Regions from separate parts of the Salinithrix halophila genome, predicted to be linked through region 1. Evidence: riboswitches for the same ligand, from Rfam matches in the RefSeq annotation. Region 1 holds a riboswitch; the other holds the start of a gene.

Region 1 (10,400 bases):
CTGAAAAAGGCGGATGAAAAGGGTGATCGCAAGAAGATCAACTCCGGTGTGTCCCGTAAACTGAAAACCGCCATTTGGGGATTGGCTTTTTATACCTATGTTGTCGTTTATACCGGTGCCTTCGTCCGTCATACGGGTTCCAGCCTAGGTTGTTCAACCTGGCCCCTATGTGGAGATACCTGGGTTCCAGACTTGACCACTCAAGCTGGCATTCAGTGGATGCACCGTCTGTTTGCGGGTCTTTTATTCTTTTTGACTCTGTGGCTTTTTCTTTATGTAAGGAAGAGATATCCGGCACGCAAGGATCTATACCGGGGAAGTCTGATCGCTTTTCTTCTCACGCTCGCTCAGGTTTTTACCGGAGGGTTGATTGTCCTTACTAAACTGGAATTGACGATCGCTTTGATGCACACAACTTTGATCGCTGCTTTTTTTGCTGCGCTTTGTTATCTGGCCATGCAAGTGGGTGTACCGTGGCGCTCTGGGCCTCCGCTGACGAGAACCAGAGCCGGGGAGCTAACCCCGGGGAGTGAATAGACAATCAAATGGACAGGCTGGATGCGTTGACTTATAATAACCATAGATGACCATGGATGAATAAACCGTGGATCTCTGTCAATCCTTCGGGGCTGGGTGAAAATCCCGACCGGCGGTGATGGCGTCCCTCAGGGACGGCTCAGTCCGTGACCCGCTTGATGAGCGGTGGACCTGGTGAGAATCCGGGACCGACAGTGAGAGTCTGGATGGGAGAAGGATGAACAGGACAGATGTCGCCACACCATGAAATTCGTGATAACCCGGAGCGCAGGCGATTTTTCCTGTGCCGCCCGGACCGGTTGGGGTTTTTTGCCCCTTTTCTTTCCTATGGAAAGAAAAACTGGGCCCTGGGAAAAGGCGCCGTCTCCGTTATGCGGATTATAGTGGCCTCTTTCTTGTTTTTCGTAACCGTCAAGCCCCGAATCGGGGCTTTTTTGTTTGAAAGAGAGAGGGGTTGCAACCGTTGGATGGAATCAGGATGGACGAACACTGGATGAAACTGGCTCTGACGCTGGCAGAGTCAGCTCGCGGTCAAACCGCCCCCAATCCGATGGTAGGGGCCGTAGCTGTGAAAGGTGGGCGCCTGGTCGGTTCTGGTGCTCACCTCAAAGCCGGTACCCCTCACGCCGAGGTGCATGCCTTGGATATGGCGGGGGAGGAGGCAGCCGGTTGTACCCTCTATGTTACGCTGGAACCCTGTAATCATTATGGTCGAACCCCTCCCTGTACCGAAAAAGCCATCGCTGCGGGAGTGCAGCGGGTTGTCATCGGGTCTCTGGATCCCGATGAACGCGTAGCGGGAAACGGCATCCGCCGTTTACGGGCAGCTGGGATCGAAGTGGAGGAAGGGGTGCTTCGGGAAGAGTGCCTCCGTTTAAACGAAGCTTATTTTCATCATCGGAAGACAGGCCTCCCATTTGTTACGCTGAAAACGGCTATGACCCTGGACGGTAAAATTGCCTCCGTTACGGGGGATAGCCGTTGGGTGACCGGGGAAGAGGCACGGCACCAGGTACATCGGCTGCGCCACGAACATGATGCGGTGATGGTAGGGTCAGGGACTGCCCTTGCGGATCATCCCCGGTTAACGACCCGTCTGCCAGGCGGGGGGAAAAGCCCGTTGCGGGTGATCTTGGACAGCCGACTTAGGCTTCCCCTTGATTCTCCTGTCGTTGATACGGCGGAAGCTCCTACATGGGTTTTCTGTACCCAAGAAGCGGACGAGAAGAAGGAGCAACAGCTGGAAGAGAAAGGGGTACGGGTTTTTCATTCCGTACCGGGTCCCCACGTCGATCTGGCTACGCTTTTCCGCATCCTTGGGGAGCACGGCATCCTGTCTGTGTTGGCAGAGTGCGGCGGCGAACTGAATGCTGCTCTCCTGCGGGGAGGCTGGGTCGGAAAAGTGATGATTTTTCTTGCTCCTAAGTTGTTGGGAGGGAAGGAGAGCCCGACTGCTTTTGATGGGATGAACCCGGAGCGGATGGATGAAGCTATCCGTTTACAGGATGTAAGGGTAGAGTCCTTCGGGGAAGACTGGTGTATGACCGGCTACCCGGATGACCGAATGGATGGGGAGGGAAGCTGATGTTCACTGGATTGGTGGAAGAAGTAGGGCGGATCCGTTCGATCGATCGTCAAGGGATGGCGATGCGCCTTTCCGTGAAAGCCGAGAAGGTTCTGGAAGGGGTAAGGGTCGGAGACAGCATTGCGGTAAATGGAGTCTGTCTCACCGTGACCCGCTTTGACCCGCGCCATTTTGCGGCGGATGTGATGCCTGAAACGATGAAGCGATCCAACTTGGGCCGTCTCTCCCCAGGGGCTGTGGTCAATCTGGAGAGGGCGCTGGCGGCTGGGGCACGGTTGGGGGGACATTTTGTCCAGGGGCATGTAGATGGAATCGGTCGTATCCAATCGCGGCGCCCAGTAGAAAATGCGGTGTTGTTCCAGATTGGGGTGTCCCGGGAGCTAACCAACGTGATGGTAGATAAAGGTTCTGTCGCCGTGAACGGGATCAGCTTGACGCTGGTATCGGTGGATGAGAAATCCTTTACGGTTTCCGTCATCCCCCATACCCTTCACCATACCCAGTTGGCTGATGCCGGGCTGGGAGATGAGGTCAATATCGAGTGTGACATGATTGGAAAATATGTGGCCAAACTGCTTGCGGGGAACCCTACAGGCTTATCGGAAGAGATGCTGGAGAAGTATGGGTTCAAAAAATAAAGGGGGTGATTCTGTGCGTGGGTTCGATCCTATCGAAGAAGCGATCTATGAGTTAATGCAAGGACATATCGTCATCGTAGTCGATGACGAGGATCGGGAAAACGAAGGGGATTTTGTCGCTCTGGCGGAGAAGGCAGGTCCTGAGGTGATCAATTTCATGATTACCCATGGGCGGGGGCTTGTCTGTGCCCCAATCACCGAAGAACGAGCCGCTGAACTGGATCTTCCCCCCATGGTCAACCGCAACACGGACTCCCATGGAACGGCGTTCACGGTCTCTGTCGACCATATTTCCGGTACGACGGGGATCTCTGCCTTTGAGCGTTCGACTACCGTCCGGGCGTTGATCGATCAGGAAACCCGTCCCGGTGACTTTCGAAGGCCTGGCCACATCTTCCCCTTGATCGCTAAAAAAGGGGGTGTGCTGCGGAGGGCAGGGCATACCGAAGCGGGAGTCGATCTTGCCCGCATGTGCGGGGCTTACCCGGCGGCGGTCATCTGTGAAGTGATCAAGGAAGACGGCTCCATGGCCCGGGTCCCCGATTTGATGGAATTGGCTGAAAAACACGGGCTGAAGATCATCACGATCCAGGATTTGATTCAGTACCGGAATCGGAAGGATAAACTGGTGGAACGGGTGGTAGATACCCGGCTGCCCACGGAGTTCGGCGAATTCACTGCTGTTGGCTATCAAAACGAAGTGGACGGCAAAGAGCATATCGCCCTGGTTAAAGGCGACATCCATCCGGAAAAACCGGTGATGGTCCGGGTCCATTCAGAATGCTTGACCGGAGATGTCTTTGGTTCTCACCGCTGTGATTGCGGGCCCCAGCTCCACGCGGCCCTGAGCCAGATTGAGGCAGAAGGGACCGGCATCCTTCTCTATATGCGGCAGGAGGGACGGGGGATCGGCTTGATCAACAAATTGAAGGCTTACAAGCTGCAGGAAAAAGGACTGGATACGGTAGAAGCCAATCTGGAATTGGGCTTTCGCCCCGATCTGAGAGAATACGGAATCGGAGCCCAAATCCTGAAGGACCTCGGAGTTAGGAAGATGCGCCTGTTGACCAACAATCCACGCAAGATCACCGGGTTAAAAGGGTATGACCTAGAGGTGACGGAAGTCCTTCCGATTCAGATGCCTTCCGTTCCGGATAACGAAAACTATCTACGGACGAAAAAAAGCAAATTAGGACATATGCTCCATTTTTAAACGAGGAGAGGCGAAACTCATGGCGAACATCTTTGAAGGTAAATTGACGGCGGATGGCCTGCGCATCGGAATCGTAGTCGCTCGTTTCAACGAATTTATCACCGGGAAACTTCTGGAGGGAGCGAAGGATGCCCTGCGCCGCCATGGAGCTGCGGAAGAATCCGTCGACGTTGCCTGGGTACCTGGTGCTTTCGAGATTCCCCTTATCGCTGATCAGATGGCGGGTTCCCAGCAATATGATGCGGTAATCGCCCTGGGGGCGGTTATCCGCGGTTCTACTCCCCACTTCGATTATGTTTGTAATGAAGCGGCCAAAGGGATTGGCACAGCCAGCTTGAAGCATGGGCTACCGGTGATTTTTGGCGTCCTGACAACGGATACGATCGAACAGGCGGTGGAACGGGCCGGTACCAAAGCCGGGAACAAGGGTTGGGAAGCGGCGGTTTCCGCGATCGAAACTGCCAATTTGCAACGGCAGTTGAATAAAGCCTTCGAAAGTTGAAGCAGGAGAGAGGGGAGGGGAACGGGATCATGGATGTGAAAATCAAGTTGGACATGTTTGAAGGCCCGCTGGACCTCCTTCTCCATTTGATCGACAAGTCCGAGGTGGATGTAACCGAGATTCCCATCGCCCGTATCACGGATCAGTACATGAAGATGCTGTCGGCGATGCAACAATTGGAATTGGATGTAGCCAGCGAATTTTTGGTGATGGCCGCCACCCTGCTGGCAATCAAGAGTCGTATGTTGTTGCCAAAGGCGGAACCCGCAGATCTTTCCGATATGCTGTTGGATGAAGAAGAGGGGATGGACCCCCGGGAAGAGTTGGTCCAACGTTTGCTGGAGTACAAGCGTTACAAAAGGCTTTCTGATGCGCTCCGCGAACGGGAAGAAGCCCGTGGCCAGGTTTATACCCGGATGCCGATGGATTTGACCTCCTATGCCAAAGAGGAAAACCCCCTAGATGGCGTGACGCCCGATGATCTCCTCCAATACTTTGCCGATGCTTTGGCTAACCAGGAAGAAACGGAGCCGGAGTTCGCAGAGATGAGTCGGGAGGAGATTTCGGTGAGCGACCGGATGGAAGAGATCGCAGCAGAGGTATTGAATCATGGCGGTCACCTTCGGTTTTCCCAGCTGCTACGCTGGAATCGGCTGACCAAGGAGCGAGTGGTCACTACGTTTTTGGCTGTTCTTGAGCTTATGAAGACAAGGCGGGTTCGCATTCGCCAGAATCGACTCTTTGATGATATGGATATCGAGGCGGCGTTACCTGAGAAAGGAGGGGAAGCATCTGGATGGTAACCGTATGAAGCCGGTAATCGAAGGGCTATTGTTCGCTGCCGGAGATGAGGGATTAAAGGTGGGCGAAATCGCAGATGTAACGGGGTTGACCAAGCGTACGGTGAAAACGATTCTGGCGGAAATGGCGCGAGAATGGAAAGAATCGAATCGGGGAATCCGGATTGTGGAAGTCGCCCATGTCTACCAATTGACGACCCTGCCAGAGCATCGGGAATACTTCGAAAAACTAGCTGAGTCTCCTAACCGGTCGTATTTATCACGGGCTGCGTTGGAAACATTGGCGATCATCGCCTACCGGCAACCGATCATCCGGGCAGATGTCGAAGAGATTCGCGGGGTGAAGTGCGAAAAGGCGATTTATTATTTGAAACGGAAAGGGTTGATCCGGGAAACAGGTCGGGCGGAAGGAGTGGGTCGTCCGATTCTGTACGGAACGACCCGGGAATTCCTGGATTATTTCGGGCTTTCCAACCTGGAGGAGTTGCCGCCAGCGGATTCGATCTTTGATTGGGCGGAATGGGAGAAAGAGCGAGAGGAATTGTACCAGCGTCTGGGTGTTGAGCCGGCTGAAGCCTCCGGAACAGAGGAGATGGCAAATGCGGAGGAGCCACCCGCTGTTTCTCAAACGGAATCATCGTAAGGTTATGTAAAAACCCGTCGACACGCAATGTCGGCGGGTTTTTCTTATGGAGACCCCATCAATAAAGTTTGTAGTCTGATCGTCGGTTGTCTCTCCTTCAAGCATGTAATCCCGAAAAAACCAATCCCATAACTAGCACGATAAACAACAAAAGACTCCAACGCATGGAATCCATTCCAGTTCCCCTCCATCATAGAATCTCTTTTCTAAGGATATACCCCGATAGAGTCCTGGTGTATACTTATATTTTATGGAAAAATCGAACAGATTGTCTGTTGGGTTTCGGTATCATCTCACCCTTACTTGTTCATACTGACGAATACTGGGAATTGGCAGGGGTGGTTACGGTGATATGGGGCATTATCATAGGTACGCTAATTCTATTTCTTCTCCTGCTTCTATTCTTTACTTCGGTTCGAATCCGGATCGTATACCGAAGGAAGGGGGAAGAGGACGGGTTTTTTCTACAAGTTCGTTGGCTATGGGGGCTGGTTCGTTACCGGTGGGTGGCGGAGGGTTTCGCTCTGACCGGACAGGGGCTAAAAGTAAAGGAAAAAAAAGAGGGAACCACAGGCACGGACAAGAAAAAACGGACGCGTATTGGTCTGGCTGCGATGAAAAAAGCAAAGGAAAAGGTTCAGGACTTCCGGGAAAATGTTGTCAATTTATACGGCGTTATGCGTTATTTTTTAAGCAAGGTGGTCTGTGAAAAGTTGGTCTGGATTTCCGACCTCGGTACAGGAGATGCTGCGGAGACAGGGATAATCACCGGTCTCGCTTGGGGAATCAAAGCAAATCTCGTCGGGGTCGTCGGCTCGTATTTCCAGTGGCGGCGTCCACCCCAGCTTGATATCCGTCCTTATTTTATAGAGGCGCGGTTGGAAACCGATTTGGAGTGTATATTCCGATTTAAAGTGAGGCACGCTATCCTTGCTGTGATGCGATTGTTGCTTCGCATGAATAACAAAGGGGGTGAAGGGAAATGGCAGAACACCCTATTCAAGGCCTGATGACGACGGCGATGGAAAATATCAGAGATATGGTGGATGTTAACACCATTATTGGCGACCCGGTTGAAACACCTGACGGGAGCCTGATCATTCCTGTTTCCCGGGTGGGCTTCGGTTTTGCTGCCGGAGGCACTGAATTTACCGGCTTGAAAGACGGGAGTGAGGACAAGGAGTCCGGAAGAGGGTCAGGGAAAAAGTCCCAAGAAGATGAAGGGCCTTCTTTGCCCTTTGGCGGTGGGAGCGGGGGCGGTGTCTCCATCACCCCCGTTGGTTTCTTGGTGGTAAATAACCGGGGGGTTCGCATGTTGAGTATGGAAGGTGCGACCCATCTTTATGACCGGCTGATCGATCTGGCTCCTGGCGTTGTGGAAAAGCTACAGGGCTTAATCAAAGGCGACGGAAAAGACGGATAGGATTCAGTGAAAACGGACTATCCATAACGACACCGTTCCTCCATGGTGGAGCGGTGTTTTTTTGATTGTCCTCATAACCCTGTCCAACCGGCATATAAATGGAACAAATTAGCTTGAAGGTGGGGAAACGATGCGGTACCCAGCACTCCTGACGGCGGCGATACTCGCTTTTCTCCTGTGCGTTCCCCAGGTGATGGCCGGGAAGCGGGAGGACTCGGAGCTGGTTTCCAAAATCAGCGCTCGGGCAGCGGTGGTGATCGACGTTAACACTGACCGGATCCTATTTGAAAAAAAAGCCCAACAAAGGATGCGGATCGCCAGTCTCACCAAAATCATGACGGCGATTGTTGCCATCGAAAATGCCGACCTGAAGGAGACAGTGACGGTGAGCCCACGGGCGGTCGGGGTCGAGGGTTCTTCGATTTATCTGAAGGAAGGGGAAAAAATCCCTCTTGAACATCTTCTTTACGGGTTGATGTTGCGCTCAGGAAATGATGCTGCTACAGCAATCGCTGAACATGTAGGGGGTTCTCTTCCTGGGTTTGTTTATTTGATGAACGAAAAGGCTCATTATCTGGGTCTTGATGATACCCACTTTAAAAATCCTCACGGATTGGACGCCCCGAATCATTATTCCACCGCGGAGGATATGGCCCGCTTGACAGCATACGCCCTGAGGAATCCCGCTTTTAAAAAGATTGTTTCTACCCCTGTTAAAACTGTCCCCTGGCCGGGAGAAGAATGGCATAGAAAATGGTACAACAAAAATAAAATGTTGCGGCTTTACCCTGGGGCTGACGGGGTGAAAACGGGTTACACCAAATTGTCAAAACGGACGCTGGTCTCTTCCGCAACCCGGGAAGGGCGCCAGCTGGCCACGGTTACACTGAACGCCTCGAATGACTGGAATGATTCGATGCATCTCTTGGAGTATGGGTTCGTTCATTATCGACCGGTGGAGCTGATTCAGAAGGGAGAAGAGATGTCAGATGTTCCTGTTTCCAAAAAACTTTCCCTCTCAGTGACGGCTGAAAAATCCTTCACCTACCCCTTGACGGAAGAGGAGAGGAAGGAGGTAACCGTGAAGCCGATCCTTACTTATCCCCTTTCGAAAATCGACAAAGAGGGCATGCGGGTCGGAATGGCTCGCGTTTATTTAAAAGGAGAGGTGGTTGGATCGGTTCCCCTTGTTACCCGGACCAATTCTGCCAGCGTCAGTTCCGTCTTTACCGATTGGATGACAGTGATCACTTACGTCTTGGGGAAGGAGGGATGACGGGTGGTGAACTATATCTGGCTGTTCATGATCGTGAGCGGGGTAGTAGCGGGCGCCGCCCAAGGTCAGCTGGACCTGGTTACACAGGCAGCATTAAAAGGTGCTAAGGAAGGAGTAGCGGTTTGTCTCGGCCTGATCAGCATCTTGGTTTTTTGGCTGGGGATGATGCGAATTGCTCAGGAAGCGGGTTTGTTGGAAAAGTTGGCCCGACTTTTAGGCCCTATCGTTCGTTTCCTTTTCCCAGGGGTGCCTCGGGAACACCCGGCCATGGGATATATCCTTTCTAATATGAGTGCCAATCTCTTTGGGCTGGGTAATGCCGCTACTCCGATGGGTCTGAAAGCCATGGAGGAGTTACAAAAGTTGAACCCGGAACCCGAGCGGGCAACGCCTGCTATGTGTACCCTGTTGGCCCTTAATACCTCCAGTCTGACCCTGATTCCGACGACCATGATCGGAATCAGGATGGAGCATGGGTCAGCCAATCCGACGGATATCATCGGTACCTCGATTTTTGCTACGCTCTGTTCCACCCTAGCGGCGATCCTGTTGGATCGGTGGTTCCGGCATCGGTTGAAGCGTTCTTCCGGGCGGGATTCTGTTTAATCAATCCGCCATGGTGATAAGGGGGGGATGTGATGATCGAAGTCGTAACGTTGGTTTCCCAATGGATGATCCCTGCGATCTTAGCCTTTATTCCTCTCTATGCAGCCTTTCGCCGCGTGCCGGTGTACGAACAATTCATTGAAGGAGCGAAGGAAGGTTTTCCGACGGCGATCCAGATCATCCCCCACCTGGTGGGGATGATGGTGGCGGTATCCATTTTCCGCGAGACGGGAGCGCTGCATTTTTATTTAGGACTGTTTAAACCGCTTTTGCTCCTGATCCACTACCCAGAGGAAGTGCTTCCCCTGGGGATTCTGCGTCCCATTTCAGGAGCGGGAGCCCTCGCTTTCGCCGAAAGCATTTTCCGAACGTACGGCCCTGATTCGTATCTGGGACGGTTAGCGGCAACGATGCAAGGTAGTACGGATACCACTCTGTACGTATTGACGGTCTACTTTGGGGCCGTAGGCATCCGGCGCTCCCTATACGCGGTCAAAGTGGGGCTCCTCGCTGATTTGACCGGTCTTTTGGCTTCCTGGATGATAGTCAGCCTGATGTTTGGCGGATAAAAGAAAAACACTCTGTTTGGCAAGGTTGCGAACAGAGTGTTTTTTGTTGTTTTAGCCGAATTAAAGGGGGGTTCGTATGTTGTTTTTGTGACACGGACGCGGTATTGCTTGTAGAGGGAAAAAGAGATGGATAAGATGTGAATGAGGTGACAAAATGGATCGATTGCAGAAAGTCATGGCTCGGGCTGGTGTAGCCTCGCGTCGCAGGAGCGAGGAGTTGATCCGGGCAGGTAAAGTGAGACTGAACGGGAAAGTCGTCACCGAGTTGGGAATCCGGGTGGATCCCTCTTTGGACCGGATCGAGGTGGAGGGACGCCCTATTTCAACAGAAACGAGACGCTATTTCCTTTTCCATAAACCGACGGGTGTGATCACCAGCATGTCTGATCCACGAAGACGGCGTGTTGTCGCTGATTATTTCCGGCAGGTGCCGGAACGTGTGTATCCAGTAGGCCGACTGGATTACGACACCGAAGGACTGCTTCTGTTGACCAATGACGGGGAATTGGCCAACAGGCTGGCTCATCCCCGCTTTGAAGTGGAGAAAGTATACCGGGCGACGGTAAAAGGAGATCCCTCTCGAGAAGCTTTAAAACGTCTCTCCGAAG
Region 2 (10,400 bases), on a different contig from region 1:
AATCCCTCCAAGAACGGATGAAAGAGCTCTCCCGGGAGAATGAGTCCCTTCGGGCAAAACTGAATCGGCTGGAGGGTGCTAATCTAGTCGACCAGGCGGAAGAGGTAGGCGGGGTCCCAATTCTTACTGCGAAAGTGGACGCCCCGGACATGGATGCCCTACGGAGTATGGTTGACGATCTAAAAACCCGGCTGAAAGAAGGGGTGATCGTCCTCGCAAGTGTTCAGGGGGGCAAGGTGCAGCTGGTGGCCAGTGTTTCTAAGCAGTACGTTCAGGCGGGGTTGCATGCCGGCAAGCTGGTAAAAGAAGCAGCTAGCCGCTGTGGCGGCGGCGGAGGTGGTCGCCCCGATCTAGCTCAGGCGGGTGGAAAAGAGCCGGAGCGGTTGGAAGAAGCCTTTCAAGCCGTCCGGGAGGCTGTCTTCGCTCAATCGTAAGGGGATCTGCCGGGTCCCACAGCGGATGTGATTTAAACCTTGTTTAACCCCCAGGGAAACAAGGAAAAAGAGGAAATGGATCCGTCTAAGGCGAATGTCTTTGGGAAAGTGGGTCACCGTGCGATTCTGAAACCCGCTCTTGAGGTTATCCTTGGGAGATGAAGGGTGTTTAAGCACACGCTGAGCCCAGTGGGTTATCCGACGTAGGAGAGGTGTTGAACGTGTCCATGGATAAAACAATGAAGTTCGATTTCCGTGGAGAGGATCAGGAGCTTAGCCCCCGGGATGTGCTGCTGACTGTCTACGGGGCCCTCAAGGACAAGGGATACAACCCGATTAACCAGCTTGTCGGCTACCTTCTTTCTGGGGACCCGGCCTACATCCCCCGTCATAACAACGCCCGAGCCCTGATTCGGAAGTTGGAACGGGATGAGCTATTGGAGGAACTAGTCAAATCCTTCCTAGATAACCAGCGCAGCTGAAAACCAAACTACCACTAGCGAAAGATGGCGGGCTGGAAGGGATGCAGGAGTGAAATGATGCGTACTATGGGGATCGATGCGGGACAAAAACGGGTAGGAGTCGCAGTTAGTGACCTGATGGGATGGACTGCTCAGGGAGTGGAAACGGTCCAACGTACGGAGGATGACCGATGGCTGGACCGTATCGCTCAGTTGATTAACGAATATGAAGTAAGTTCTATTGTCGTCGGCTTGCCCCGTAATATGGACGGTTCCATTGGAGAAAGAGGAGAGGCTTGCCAATCTCTGGCGAGGGATCTTGAAAAGCGGTTTTCGCTCCCGGTTCGAATGTGGGATGAGCGATTATCGACAATGGCGGTGGAACGTACGCTGATCGAGGCGGACATGAGCCGGAAGAAGCGACGTAAGGTAGTTGATCAAATGGCGGCGTCCTGGATCTTGCAAGGATATTTGGATGCCCAAAGGAGGAATACCGATGAATGACAATGGACACCATGATCATGAACAGGAACACCCCGAATCAGAAATGGTAATCATCAGCAACGATGAAGGCGAACAGGAATCTTTCCAGGTTTTATACCGCTTTGAGCAGGATAATGGCAATAAATACATCCTGCTTACCCCGGTGGATGAACCGGAAGGGGCCCAAGAAAATGATGAGCCCATCGAACAGGAAGTGTACGCTTTCCGCTACGAAGGGGAAGGCGAGCAGTTCTCCTTGATGCCGATTGAGGACGATAACGAGTGGGATATGGTGGAGGAAGTGCTCCGTACGCTGGAAACGGAGTTTGACGAAGACGAAAGCTGAGGGTCGATCCATGGACACGAAGGAACAGGAGAAGATCCCAAGAAAACTGGATATCCTGGAGGCGGAATTCGGTCCAGAACTCACCCTTGTCGATGAGGGAGGGGCCGATTCCGAGTCACGGTATCAAATTTTGCGGGAGCTTGACTTGGCCGGACGCCATTATGTCGTCCTGCGTCCCCCTGATTCTCGTGATGCTGACGCTGCGGTATACCGGGTGACCGAGTCGGAGGCAGGCCGTCATATCGAACATGTAGAAGATGAGATAGAGTGGGAAGAGGTAGCGGACGCCATCGACGAATTGTTGATTAATGACGAATCATGACGAAATACGGGGGAGTTCCCCCGTTATTTTTATGGGGACATATGATAACATAGAGAAGCGAAATTAGAAGAAGGAGCACAATGGATGAAGTGGCTGATGCGATTCATTTATACTTTGGCCTTATTCGCTGCCTGGTCGGTTCTGGCTTACTTCTATGTGGATCATTCTTTGGGTTCGCCCAAACGTGATCAGCCGGTTCCTCTTGAGATTCAGCCCGGTGCTTCCACATCGGACATCGGTAAGAGGCTCTATCAACAGGGGTTGATCCGAAACGACTTTTTTTTCACTACATACGCCTGGATCACTGGCAACGGCAAAGGGTTGAAAGCCGGAATCTACGAAATCCCCCCTGGGATGGATATCGATGGCATCCTCAATCTGATTACCCAGGGCAAACAAAGTACTTACACGTTGACTATTCCGGAAGGGTTCACCGTGGAACAGATCGGTGACGCTCTTGAAAAGCGGGGGCGCATCAGCAAAGCAGATTTCCTGGAAGCAGTGGATAACGATTCTTACAATTATCCTTTTCTCAAGGAACTCCCGGAGAAATCTCCGGAGCGTCGGCACCGGCTGGAGGGATACCTTTTTCCCAGCACTTACAACATCCCCAAAAGAGCGACCGCTCATGATGTCGTCAATCTGATGCTCGGCCAATTTGAGACCCGCATGAAACAAAATAGTGTTAACGAAAAGCTGAAGCAAAAGAATCTCAGTCTGGATAAATGGGTCATTGTCGCTTCCCTCGTGGAGCGCGAAGGGCAAGTGAAGAGTGAACTTCCCAGAATAGCCGGTGTCATCTACAATCGGTTGAACAAAAATATGCGGCTCCAGATTGATGCGACGGTCCAGTATGCAAGGGGTGAGCAAAAGGAACGTCTCTCCTATGACGATTTGAAATTGAAAAGTGCCTACAATACGTATAAGATCGAAGGGCTTCCCCCAGGTGCAATAGCCAATCCAGGTGAAAAAGCGTTGAAAGCGGCGCTCAACCCCGAACGACACAAATTTCTCTACTATGTAACGAAAAAAGACGGCACGGGAAAGCATTATTTCGCGGAAACTTTCGATCAGCATCGTACCTTTATCGAAAAGAGCAAAAAAACTCAGACCCAAAACAGCGCCAGATAAACGGACGAAAAAATGGGAACAAAGGACGGATGGGTTTTGTTTATGAGGTGAAGGATGATTGACAGTTTCGTGACGATCATTCAACCTTTCCTTTACCAAAGTCCCGCAACGATCCCTTTCGGCGGTGATTTGGAACGATTCCGAGAGCTGGCAAACTAAGAAAGGGCGCATGTACAATTGGGGTAGGTTATGATAGGGTATGGTTGAATCTCAGCGAGAGAGGTAAAAACAACCATGAAATGGATCTTGCGGCTTGTGTTCACCTTGGTTTTGTTTACGGCGTTCTCTGCGCTGGGGTACTGGTATATCGGATACAGCCTGTCCTCCAAGACGGACCGGCCGGTAAAAATGGAGGTACTTCCAGGGACTTCTATCTTTGATGTGGGCAAGCTTCTGGAAGAGAAGCAACTCATTCGTGATGATCTTTTTTTCGCTGTCTATGCTTATCTGAATGGGCAGGTAAAAGGGGTAAAAGCAGGGATGTATGAAATACCCCCCGGGTCGGATGCCGCTGAAATCATGGCTATTCTTACCGAAGGATCACCAAGGGTGTTGCGCCTGACCGTGCCCGAAGGAACAACGGTGGAAGGAATTGCAGATCGTCTGGAGACGAAGGGGGTCGACCGTGAAGCTTTTTTGCAAGCGGTGGATCGAAAAGAATATCCCTACGCCTTCTTAAAAGAAATCTCCCGGGATAAACAACGAAGACACCGATTGGAAGGTTACTTATACCCTACCACGTATAATTTACCTAAAGGCTCTGATCCAGACAAACTGGTAGGTGCGATGCTCCAACAGTTCCAAAACCGACTTCAAAAACCGGGTGTCCGGGAAAAATTAAAGGAACGGGGACTCACGGTCGATGAATGGGTTACGCTCGCCTCCATCCTGGAACGGGAGGGGCGGGTTAGGGACGAATTGCCCCGAATCGCCGGTGTGATCTATAATCGACTTCGGATAGGAAAGAAATTACAAGTGGATGCTACGGTCCAATATGCTCTCGGGGAACAGAAATCCCGCCTCTATTTTAAAGATCTGAAGGTGAAAAGCCCCTACAATACGTACCAAATCAAAGGGCTTCCCCCAGGAGCGATCGCCAATCCGGGCAAAAAAGCACTCAATGCGGCCCTTAACCCGGAGAAGCATCCTTATCTCTTTTATGTGACGCGAAAGGATGGAAGCGGCCTGCATTACTTTGCCCGTACCGACAGGGAGCATCAACAAAATATCAAAAAAAGCAAGCGGCAGGCAGCCAAAACATCTGGTGACCGCTGATAAAAAAGAGTACCCATGAGAAACGGGTACTCTTTTTTTATCGGGTCATAAACGGTGAGGGGTCTCCCTCCATTCATCAAAATTCGACACCGTTAGACAAATTCACGAGAAATTAATAAAAGGTTGATATACCATCAACCCTTGAACGCTACAGTTGGAGTTGGACAATAGATGGGAAGGGAGTCTTATCCGATGGAGAAAATGACCCGACGACAGTTCATGACTTATCTGGGGGTAGGAACAGCCGCGCTGGTCGGAACGGCAACCGGTGTTAGCAAAGTGGCGGAAGTAGCCGACCAAGCTGGGAACAAGGTGGCTGCTGCAACAAAAGGCGGTGGACGTGTACCGTTTCACCCGATTAAACCCTCTAGCAAGGATGAACTGGTTCTGCCCCGCGGATTCGGTCATGATGTGATCGCTGCTTGGGGGGACGAAATCGGTAACGGAGAAACCTTTGGCTACAATTGTGATCTGACGGTTTACTTCCCTATCGAAGAGTCTTCCCAACACGGATTGCTATGGGTCAATCATGAATATGTCGGGGATGGGAAGATGTTCCTGTATCCTGAAAATACTCCAAAAGCAAAAGCACATAAAATTGAGCAGTACAACTTGGGCGGAAGCATCATCGAGGTTCGAAAAGAAAAGGGGTCCTGGAAGTTAGTCAAGGAATCCCGGTATGCCCGCCGTGTTACCGCCAATACCATGATCGATCTCACCGGCCCTGCCAAAGGGAATCAAGCTGTCGGAGGTGTTTCCGAAGTGGAAGGGACGTTTGCCAACTGTAGCGGCGGACGTACCCTTTGGAATACCGTCCTTACCTGTGAAGAGAATTTTCAGGAAGATGCGGAACGTTGGGGACGAAACGATACGCATTATGGGTGGGTAGTCGAGGTAGATCCTTTCCAACCCAAGTCGAAGCCGAAAAAACATACCGCTTTGGGCCGGTTTTCTCATGAGAATGCCGCGATGACCCTGGCCAAGAACGGTCGCCTCGTTGTCTATATGGGAGATGACGCCAACAACGAGCACTTTTACAAATACATCAGTGACGATGTCTACCGAAAGGGGGACGGCAAAAAAAATAGCCGTCTTCTGGAAAAAGGAACCCTCTATGTAGCGGATCTAGGCAAAGGGAAATGGCTCCCTCTCGATTTGGAAAAATCCCCGGCTCTTAAGGAAAAGTTCCAGACCCAGGGTGAGGTGCTGGTCCATGCTCGAGAGGCGGCCAAATTGTTGGGTGCCACTCCGATGGATCGCCCAGAGGACGTGGAAGTGAGCCCGGTTGACGGCTCCGCCTATCTGGCCTTGACAAACAACAAGGATCACGGTAACTTCCATGGTCAGATCCTCCGTTTCATGGAAGAGGGCGATGATGCTGGTGCAACGGATTTCCGTTTTGAAGTATTCGCCGTAGGCGGTCCCCAGAGCGGATTTTCCTGCCCGGATAATCTTCACTTTGATAAAGCCGGTAACCTGTGGGTTTTCTGTGATATCTCCTCCAGCAAATTGAATAAGGACGGGGTATACGAATCGTTTAAAAACAACGGTGCCTTCTATATTCCTACCAGTGGACCCAATAAGGGGGAAGCCTTTCAATTTGCTTCCGGGCCAACCGATGCCGAGATGACCGGTCCTTGGTTTACTCCTGACGAAGAAACGCTGTTCCTCGCAGTCCAGCATCCGGGGGAAGAAACCAAGGATCCTGCCAATCCGACCAGCCGTTGGCCCCACGGTGATAAACCCCAAGCGGCTGTTGTTGCGGTACAAGGTTTCAGGGGTTGATCCGATGATTCCGAATATCGGTATTCCCGGACTGATCCTCATCCTGGTTTTGGCCCTGATCCTTTTTGGCCCGAAGCGGCTGCCGGAGATGGGGCGTGCTTTCGGACGGACTATCAAAGAGTTTAAAGAATCCACCAAGGGACTTCTGTCCGACGACGAGGACAAGGATAAAGAAAAAGAACCTCTCCCCGATCGGAAACCTGCTGCATCGGAACCGGGATCCATCAAGGAAGCGGTCCCGGCGAAAAAGGAAGAAAAGCGTTCCAGCGCTTGATTTTATCCTAAAACCCGCAGATGGGTTTCCGACGGAGCGGACAACCCCCACATCTGCGGGAGATCCATCTGGTGCGCAGTCGAAAATCCGGCTCTGCTCCCCTGTGTCGGGCTTGTCAGCAGCTTTACCCCTGGCTTTTAGCCGGGGGTTTTTGGTTGTAAGTAAAATGTTTTTCAATGGGGGATAGAGCCCTCTGCTGCTTGCCCCACGCACAGGGAAGTAGAGAAGCCGACGGCGCTGATGGTCAAAAAGGTATGCAAAAGCTGAATGGGCTCTAGGATGAAGCTTCCGGAGCCGATGATGGCGGCATCGATCAGGAAGATGATGCCCCCAGCGTTGAGATGAAATCGTTCCGCCACCAACTGGGCGATCAGATCGGTACCGCCGGTGCTTGTCCGATGGCGTAGCATCCATCCGACTCCGGTTCCCACAAGCAGTCCCCCTATGAGAGCGCTGGGAAGGATGGGCCAAGCGAGGCTGCCGCGGAGAAAGGAAAGCCAGTCGATCAGCAGGGAAGAGACCAGCATCCCGTACAGGCTATTTAGCAAGGTACGTCGGTCAAAAAGCCAGGCAATATAGAAAAGCGGGATGCTGAGCAGGATAATGGCAAGCCCCGTTTTTACACCCCATAGATAGCGAAGGATTAAGGCTAGCCCAATCACGCCTCCGTCTAGCAGGCGATGGGGCGTTAAAAATAGATTGATTCCGAGACTGATCAGGATTCCACCGATGAGGATAGCCAGATGGCGGTTCATGCTTATCCTTCTTCCCACGAAAGATTGTCCTCTTATTTTATTTGAAAAAGTCCCGTGTTATGTGGTCGGGAAAACAAGCGGAAAGGGGCGATTTTTTTGTGGTTTCTTTATCCACCGTTTAACCGGTCTCTCCCATGACGAAAATGGAGAAGACAGGAGGGACGGATGGATGTTCATCAAAGGAAGGCGTTGGCGCATCATCTTGGTTACCGGAGCAATCATTCTGATGTTTGGGGGGATTTTGCTCCGCCTGTACGGGATTCAGGTGTCTTCTGTCCATTCCTTTTCCCGGGAGGAGGCTAACCTGATTGCTCGGGCACAGGAGCAGCAAAACAGAGAATTCGTGGTGGACAGCGGTCGGGGAAGCATCCTTGATCGCAGGGGGCGGCCCTTTACTTATCAGAAGGAATGGCGTCTGATTTCTTTTCCGATGTCACGAGGCCAATTGGAGGCCAATCAAAAGAAGTTGGAACGGCTGGCCAGTATCCTGGATATGCCCTATGGTGATCTGGCATCCCGGCTGGCAAAGTTACAAGGCCCTATGGCGCTGGCAGAGGGGCGCATTGATAAAGTGCTTTCGGAAGGGCAATCGAAGGCGATTCGTTCTTTGGCCATTCCCGGTATTTATGCATTGAAATCGGATAACCGGTCGGGGACACCCTTTGCCAGGCCGTTGATCGGGCGCTTAGAACGAAATCCGTTTCTCATTCGGGAAAAATACCCGGAGGAATGGAAGAATGGGGTCTACCATTCGCAGTCCAGGATCGGAGTCACAGGATTGGAGGCCTCTTTCGAACCTTTTCTGAGGGGCGGGAGCGGGGAACTGCTCGTATATGGTGCGGATGGGCGGGGGCGTCCTCTGAATGGGACGTCGATCACGAAAGGATCGGGGGAAAAGACCGTATTCCCCTACCAACTGGTAACCACCCTGGATAAGGATATCCAACGGACAGTCGAGGAAGTATTGGCTGAAAACGGGGTTCAAGAAGGGGCTGTTGTGGTTCAAGATATCGCATCGGGAGATATTTTGGGAATGGCAAGCCGTCCAGACGGGTCCACGGCAAAAAAGGACCAAAACCCATGGGACAACCGGGCGTTGATGGAGGCAACACCGGGGTCCATTTTTAAAACGGTGGTTGCAGTTGCCGCTTTGGACACCGGGAAAGTAAAGCCGTCAGATACCTTCGAGTGTAGCGGGAAGTTGGGTCGTTACGGTTTGACGGATACCGGTTCAAAAGGACATGGAGAACAAACCTTTGCCGAAGCCTATGCCAATTCCTGCAATATCACTTTTGCCCAGGTAGCAGAGAAACTAGGAGGGAAAACGATTGAGTCCTATGCCCGCCGGATGGGACTGGGGCAGGCGATGATATGGAAGGGAGAATTGTTTAAGGAAAAAGATTTTCACCAGCTTAAGGGGGAAGAAAAGGGCCTGATCTTCGCTGAGGGAACCTCAAGGAAGGATCGGGGGGTGTTGGCACAGACAGGAATTGGCCAACGGGATGTCCGAATGACCCCGCTCCAAGCTGCTAATATGGTGACCACACTCTTTCATGGGGGGAAAACAATCAATCCCCGGGTGGTGAATGAAATCCGTCGCTATGATGGAACCCTGTTTTTCCGTTTTCCATCCCACGCACTTAAAATGGACAAAACCATCGGGGTACGCTCCCTCAAAGAGGTTCGGCAAATGATGCGGGGAGTGGTGACACAAGGAACTGCCCGTTCCATGAAGGGGGCTTCCATCCCGTTGTCCGGGAAGACAGGAACGGCCCAGATCGGCTCCAAGGGGGATCGCTATAATAAATGGATGGTGGGGTATGCCCCTTATGACCGCCCCCGTTGGTCGGTATCCGTGGTTGTCCGGTCAGTGGATGATCCTAAAGAGATGCGTGCTCAGACAATCTTTCGCCAGGTATTGGAGAGGATTCACCGTCTCCCCCTTGCCAAAAAGAAAACCCTCCCGGTAAAATAGAAAGAAATGAATAACGTTTTCAATCCTTCGGGGCAGGGTGAAATTCCCGACCGGCGGTGATGGCGTGCAGTATGCCTCAGTCCGTGACCCGCCATATGTGCGGTGGACCCGGTGAAACTCCGGGGCCGACAGTATAGTCTGGATGGGAGAAGGATGACACGTACACGTGTGGGCAAAGATCGGGGCCATCGGTAGATTGGGTGGTCCTTTGTTTGAATATGCCCAAAAACTAAGAAACCCGAAGGAGGGCGGCCAACCGCCTCTTTCGGGTTTCTCGTTGTACGGTGGTCATCAGATACACAAAACAAAGGAGTGTCCCTCTGATGGCGAAAACAAGTTCCACAGCAAAGTTGACCACCGTCTCTCTTCTGGCCTGCTTTGCTTTCATCATGCAGTCCTTAAACTTCCCGCTCCCACCCTTTCCGGCTTTTTTAAGGGTGGATTTTAGCGAACTGCCCGCTATTGCGGCGGGGCTGCTATTTGGACCGCTAACCGGGGTGCTGGTAGAATTCATCAAAAATCTCTTGCACTTCCTTTTTACCGGGAGTGAATCCGGCATCCCGATCGGACAGATGTCCAACTTCCTAGCCGGCGGTACCTTCGTGCTTATCACCTCCATGCTGGCAAGGAAGATTCCTGGGGTGAAAGGGCTGGTGATCGGATTCACCACGGCCACCTTCTCGATGGCTGTCTTGATGAGCGTAGCCAACTATCTCGTGATTCTGCCCGCCTATGCCTTTCTGATCAATTGGACAATCGAGGGCCCTGAGAAGACGGCCTTGGTCTTATACGGAATCGGACCCTTCAACTTGGTGAAGGGAGCATTGGTAGCCCTTGTTTTTCTGCCGCTCTACTATCGATTGAAGCCAAAACTCCGCTTTCCCACTACGGGTTAAAAAGCCTTCATTCACATGACTGAAAACGTTGTTCTCCGTCCGGGATTCCGGGCGGGTTTTTGTATAAATGACAAGTAACCACGCCCGATAAAGCCCGGTAAAGGAGGAGGAAGGTCTTCAAAGGTAGGTCAGAAGGATCCCGGCGATCAGCGCGATGAAACCGAACACGGGAAGCAGGAGCCGAAATTCTTCCAGCATCATGTCACCTCTCTTTGGTGGCAGCGATAACCCACTGGCATAATCGTTGTACCCTTATGACGAAT

What was found. Region 1 has a riboswitch for FMN ahead of ribD (bifunctional diaminohydroxyphosphoribosylaminopyrimidine deaminase/5-amino-6-(5-phosphoribosylamino)uracil reductase RibD). Riboswitches for the same ligand answer to the same signal wherever they lie in the genome.
Region 2: another riboswitch for FMN. It lies ahead of ACFOUO_RS08390 (ECF transporter S component); the one in region 1 lies ahead of ribD (bifunctional diaminohydroxyphosphoribosylaminopyrimidine deaminase/5-amino-6-(5-phosphoribosylamino)uracil reductase RibD).

Annotation. Positions count from the first base shown of each region.
Region 1 covers NZ_JBHSAP010000018.1:409,231-419,630, reverse strand. The annotation lists gene ACFOUO_RS15100 (COX15/CtaA family protein) at 1-537, shown strand, start outside; FMN riboswitch at 616-759, shown strand; gene ribD (bifunctional diaminohydroxyphosphoribosylaminopyrimidine deaminase/5-amino-6-(5-phosphoribosylamino)uracil reductase RibD) at 1,001-2,122, shown strand; gene ribE (riboflavin synthase) at 2,122-2,760, shown strand; gene ACFOUO_RS15085 (bifunctional 3,4-dihydroxy-2-butanone-4-phosphate synthase/GTP cyclohydrolase II) at 2,744-3,973, shown strand; gene ribH (6,7-dimethyl-8-ribityllumazine synthase) at 3,993-4,475, shown strand; gene ACFOUO_RS15075 (segregation and condensation protein A) at 4,505-5,278, shown strand; gene scpB (SMC-Scp complex subunit ScpB) at 5,268-5,918, shown strand; gene ACFOUO_RS15065 (DUF2953 domain-containing protein) at 6,266-6,928, shown strand; gene ytfJ (GerW family sporulation protein) at 6,901-7,341, shown strand; gene ACFOUO_RS15055 (D-alanyl-D-alanine carboxypeptidase family protein) at 7,472-8,617, shown strand; gene ACFOUO_RS15050 (nucleoside recognition domain-containing protein) at 8,621-9,223, shown strand; gene ACFOUO_RS15045 (spore maturation protein) at 9,256-9,792, shown strand; gene ACFOUO_RS15040 (pseudouridine synthase) at 9,947-10,400, shown strand, end outside.
Region 2 covers NZ_JBHSAP010000009.1:434,142-444,541, reverse strand. The annotation lists gene alaS (alanine--tRNA ligase) at 1-434, shown strand, start outside; gene ACFOUO_RS08440 (IreB family regulatory phosphoprotein) at 662-916, shown strand; gene ruvX (Holliday junction resolvase RuvX) at 971-1,399, shown strand; gene ACFOUO_RS08430 (DUF1292 domain-containing protein) at 1,392-1,724, shown strand; gene ACFOUO_RS08425 (DUF1292 domain-containing protein) at 1,735-2,046, shown strand; gene mltG (endolytic transglycosylase MltG) at 2,131-3,177, shown strand; gene mltG (endolytic transglycosylase MltG) at 3,412-4,452, shown strand; gene ACFOUO_RS08410 (PhoX family protein) at 4,645-6,237, shown strand; gene tatA (twin-arginine translocase TatA/TatE family subunit) at 6,242-6,511, shown strand; gene ACFOUO_RS08400 (YitT family protein) at 6,685-7,266, opposite strand; gene ACFOUO_RS08395 (peptidoglycan D,D-transpeptidase FtsI family protein) at 7,436-9,241, shown strand; FMN riboswitch at 9,261-9,399, shown strand; gene ACFOUO_RS08390 (ECF transporter S component) at 9,565-10,137, shown strand.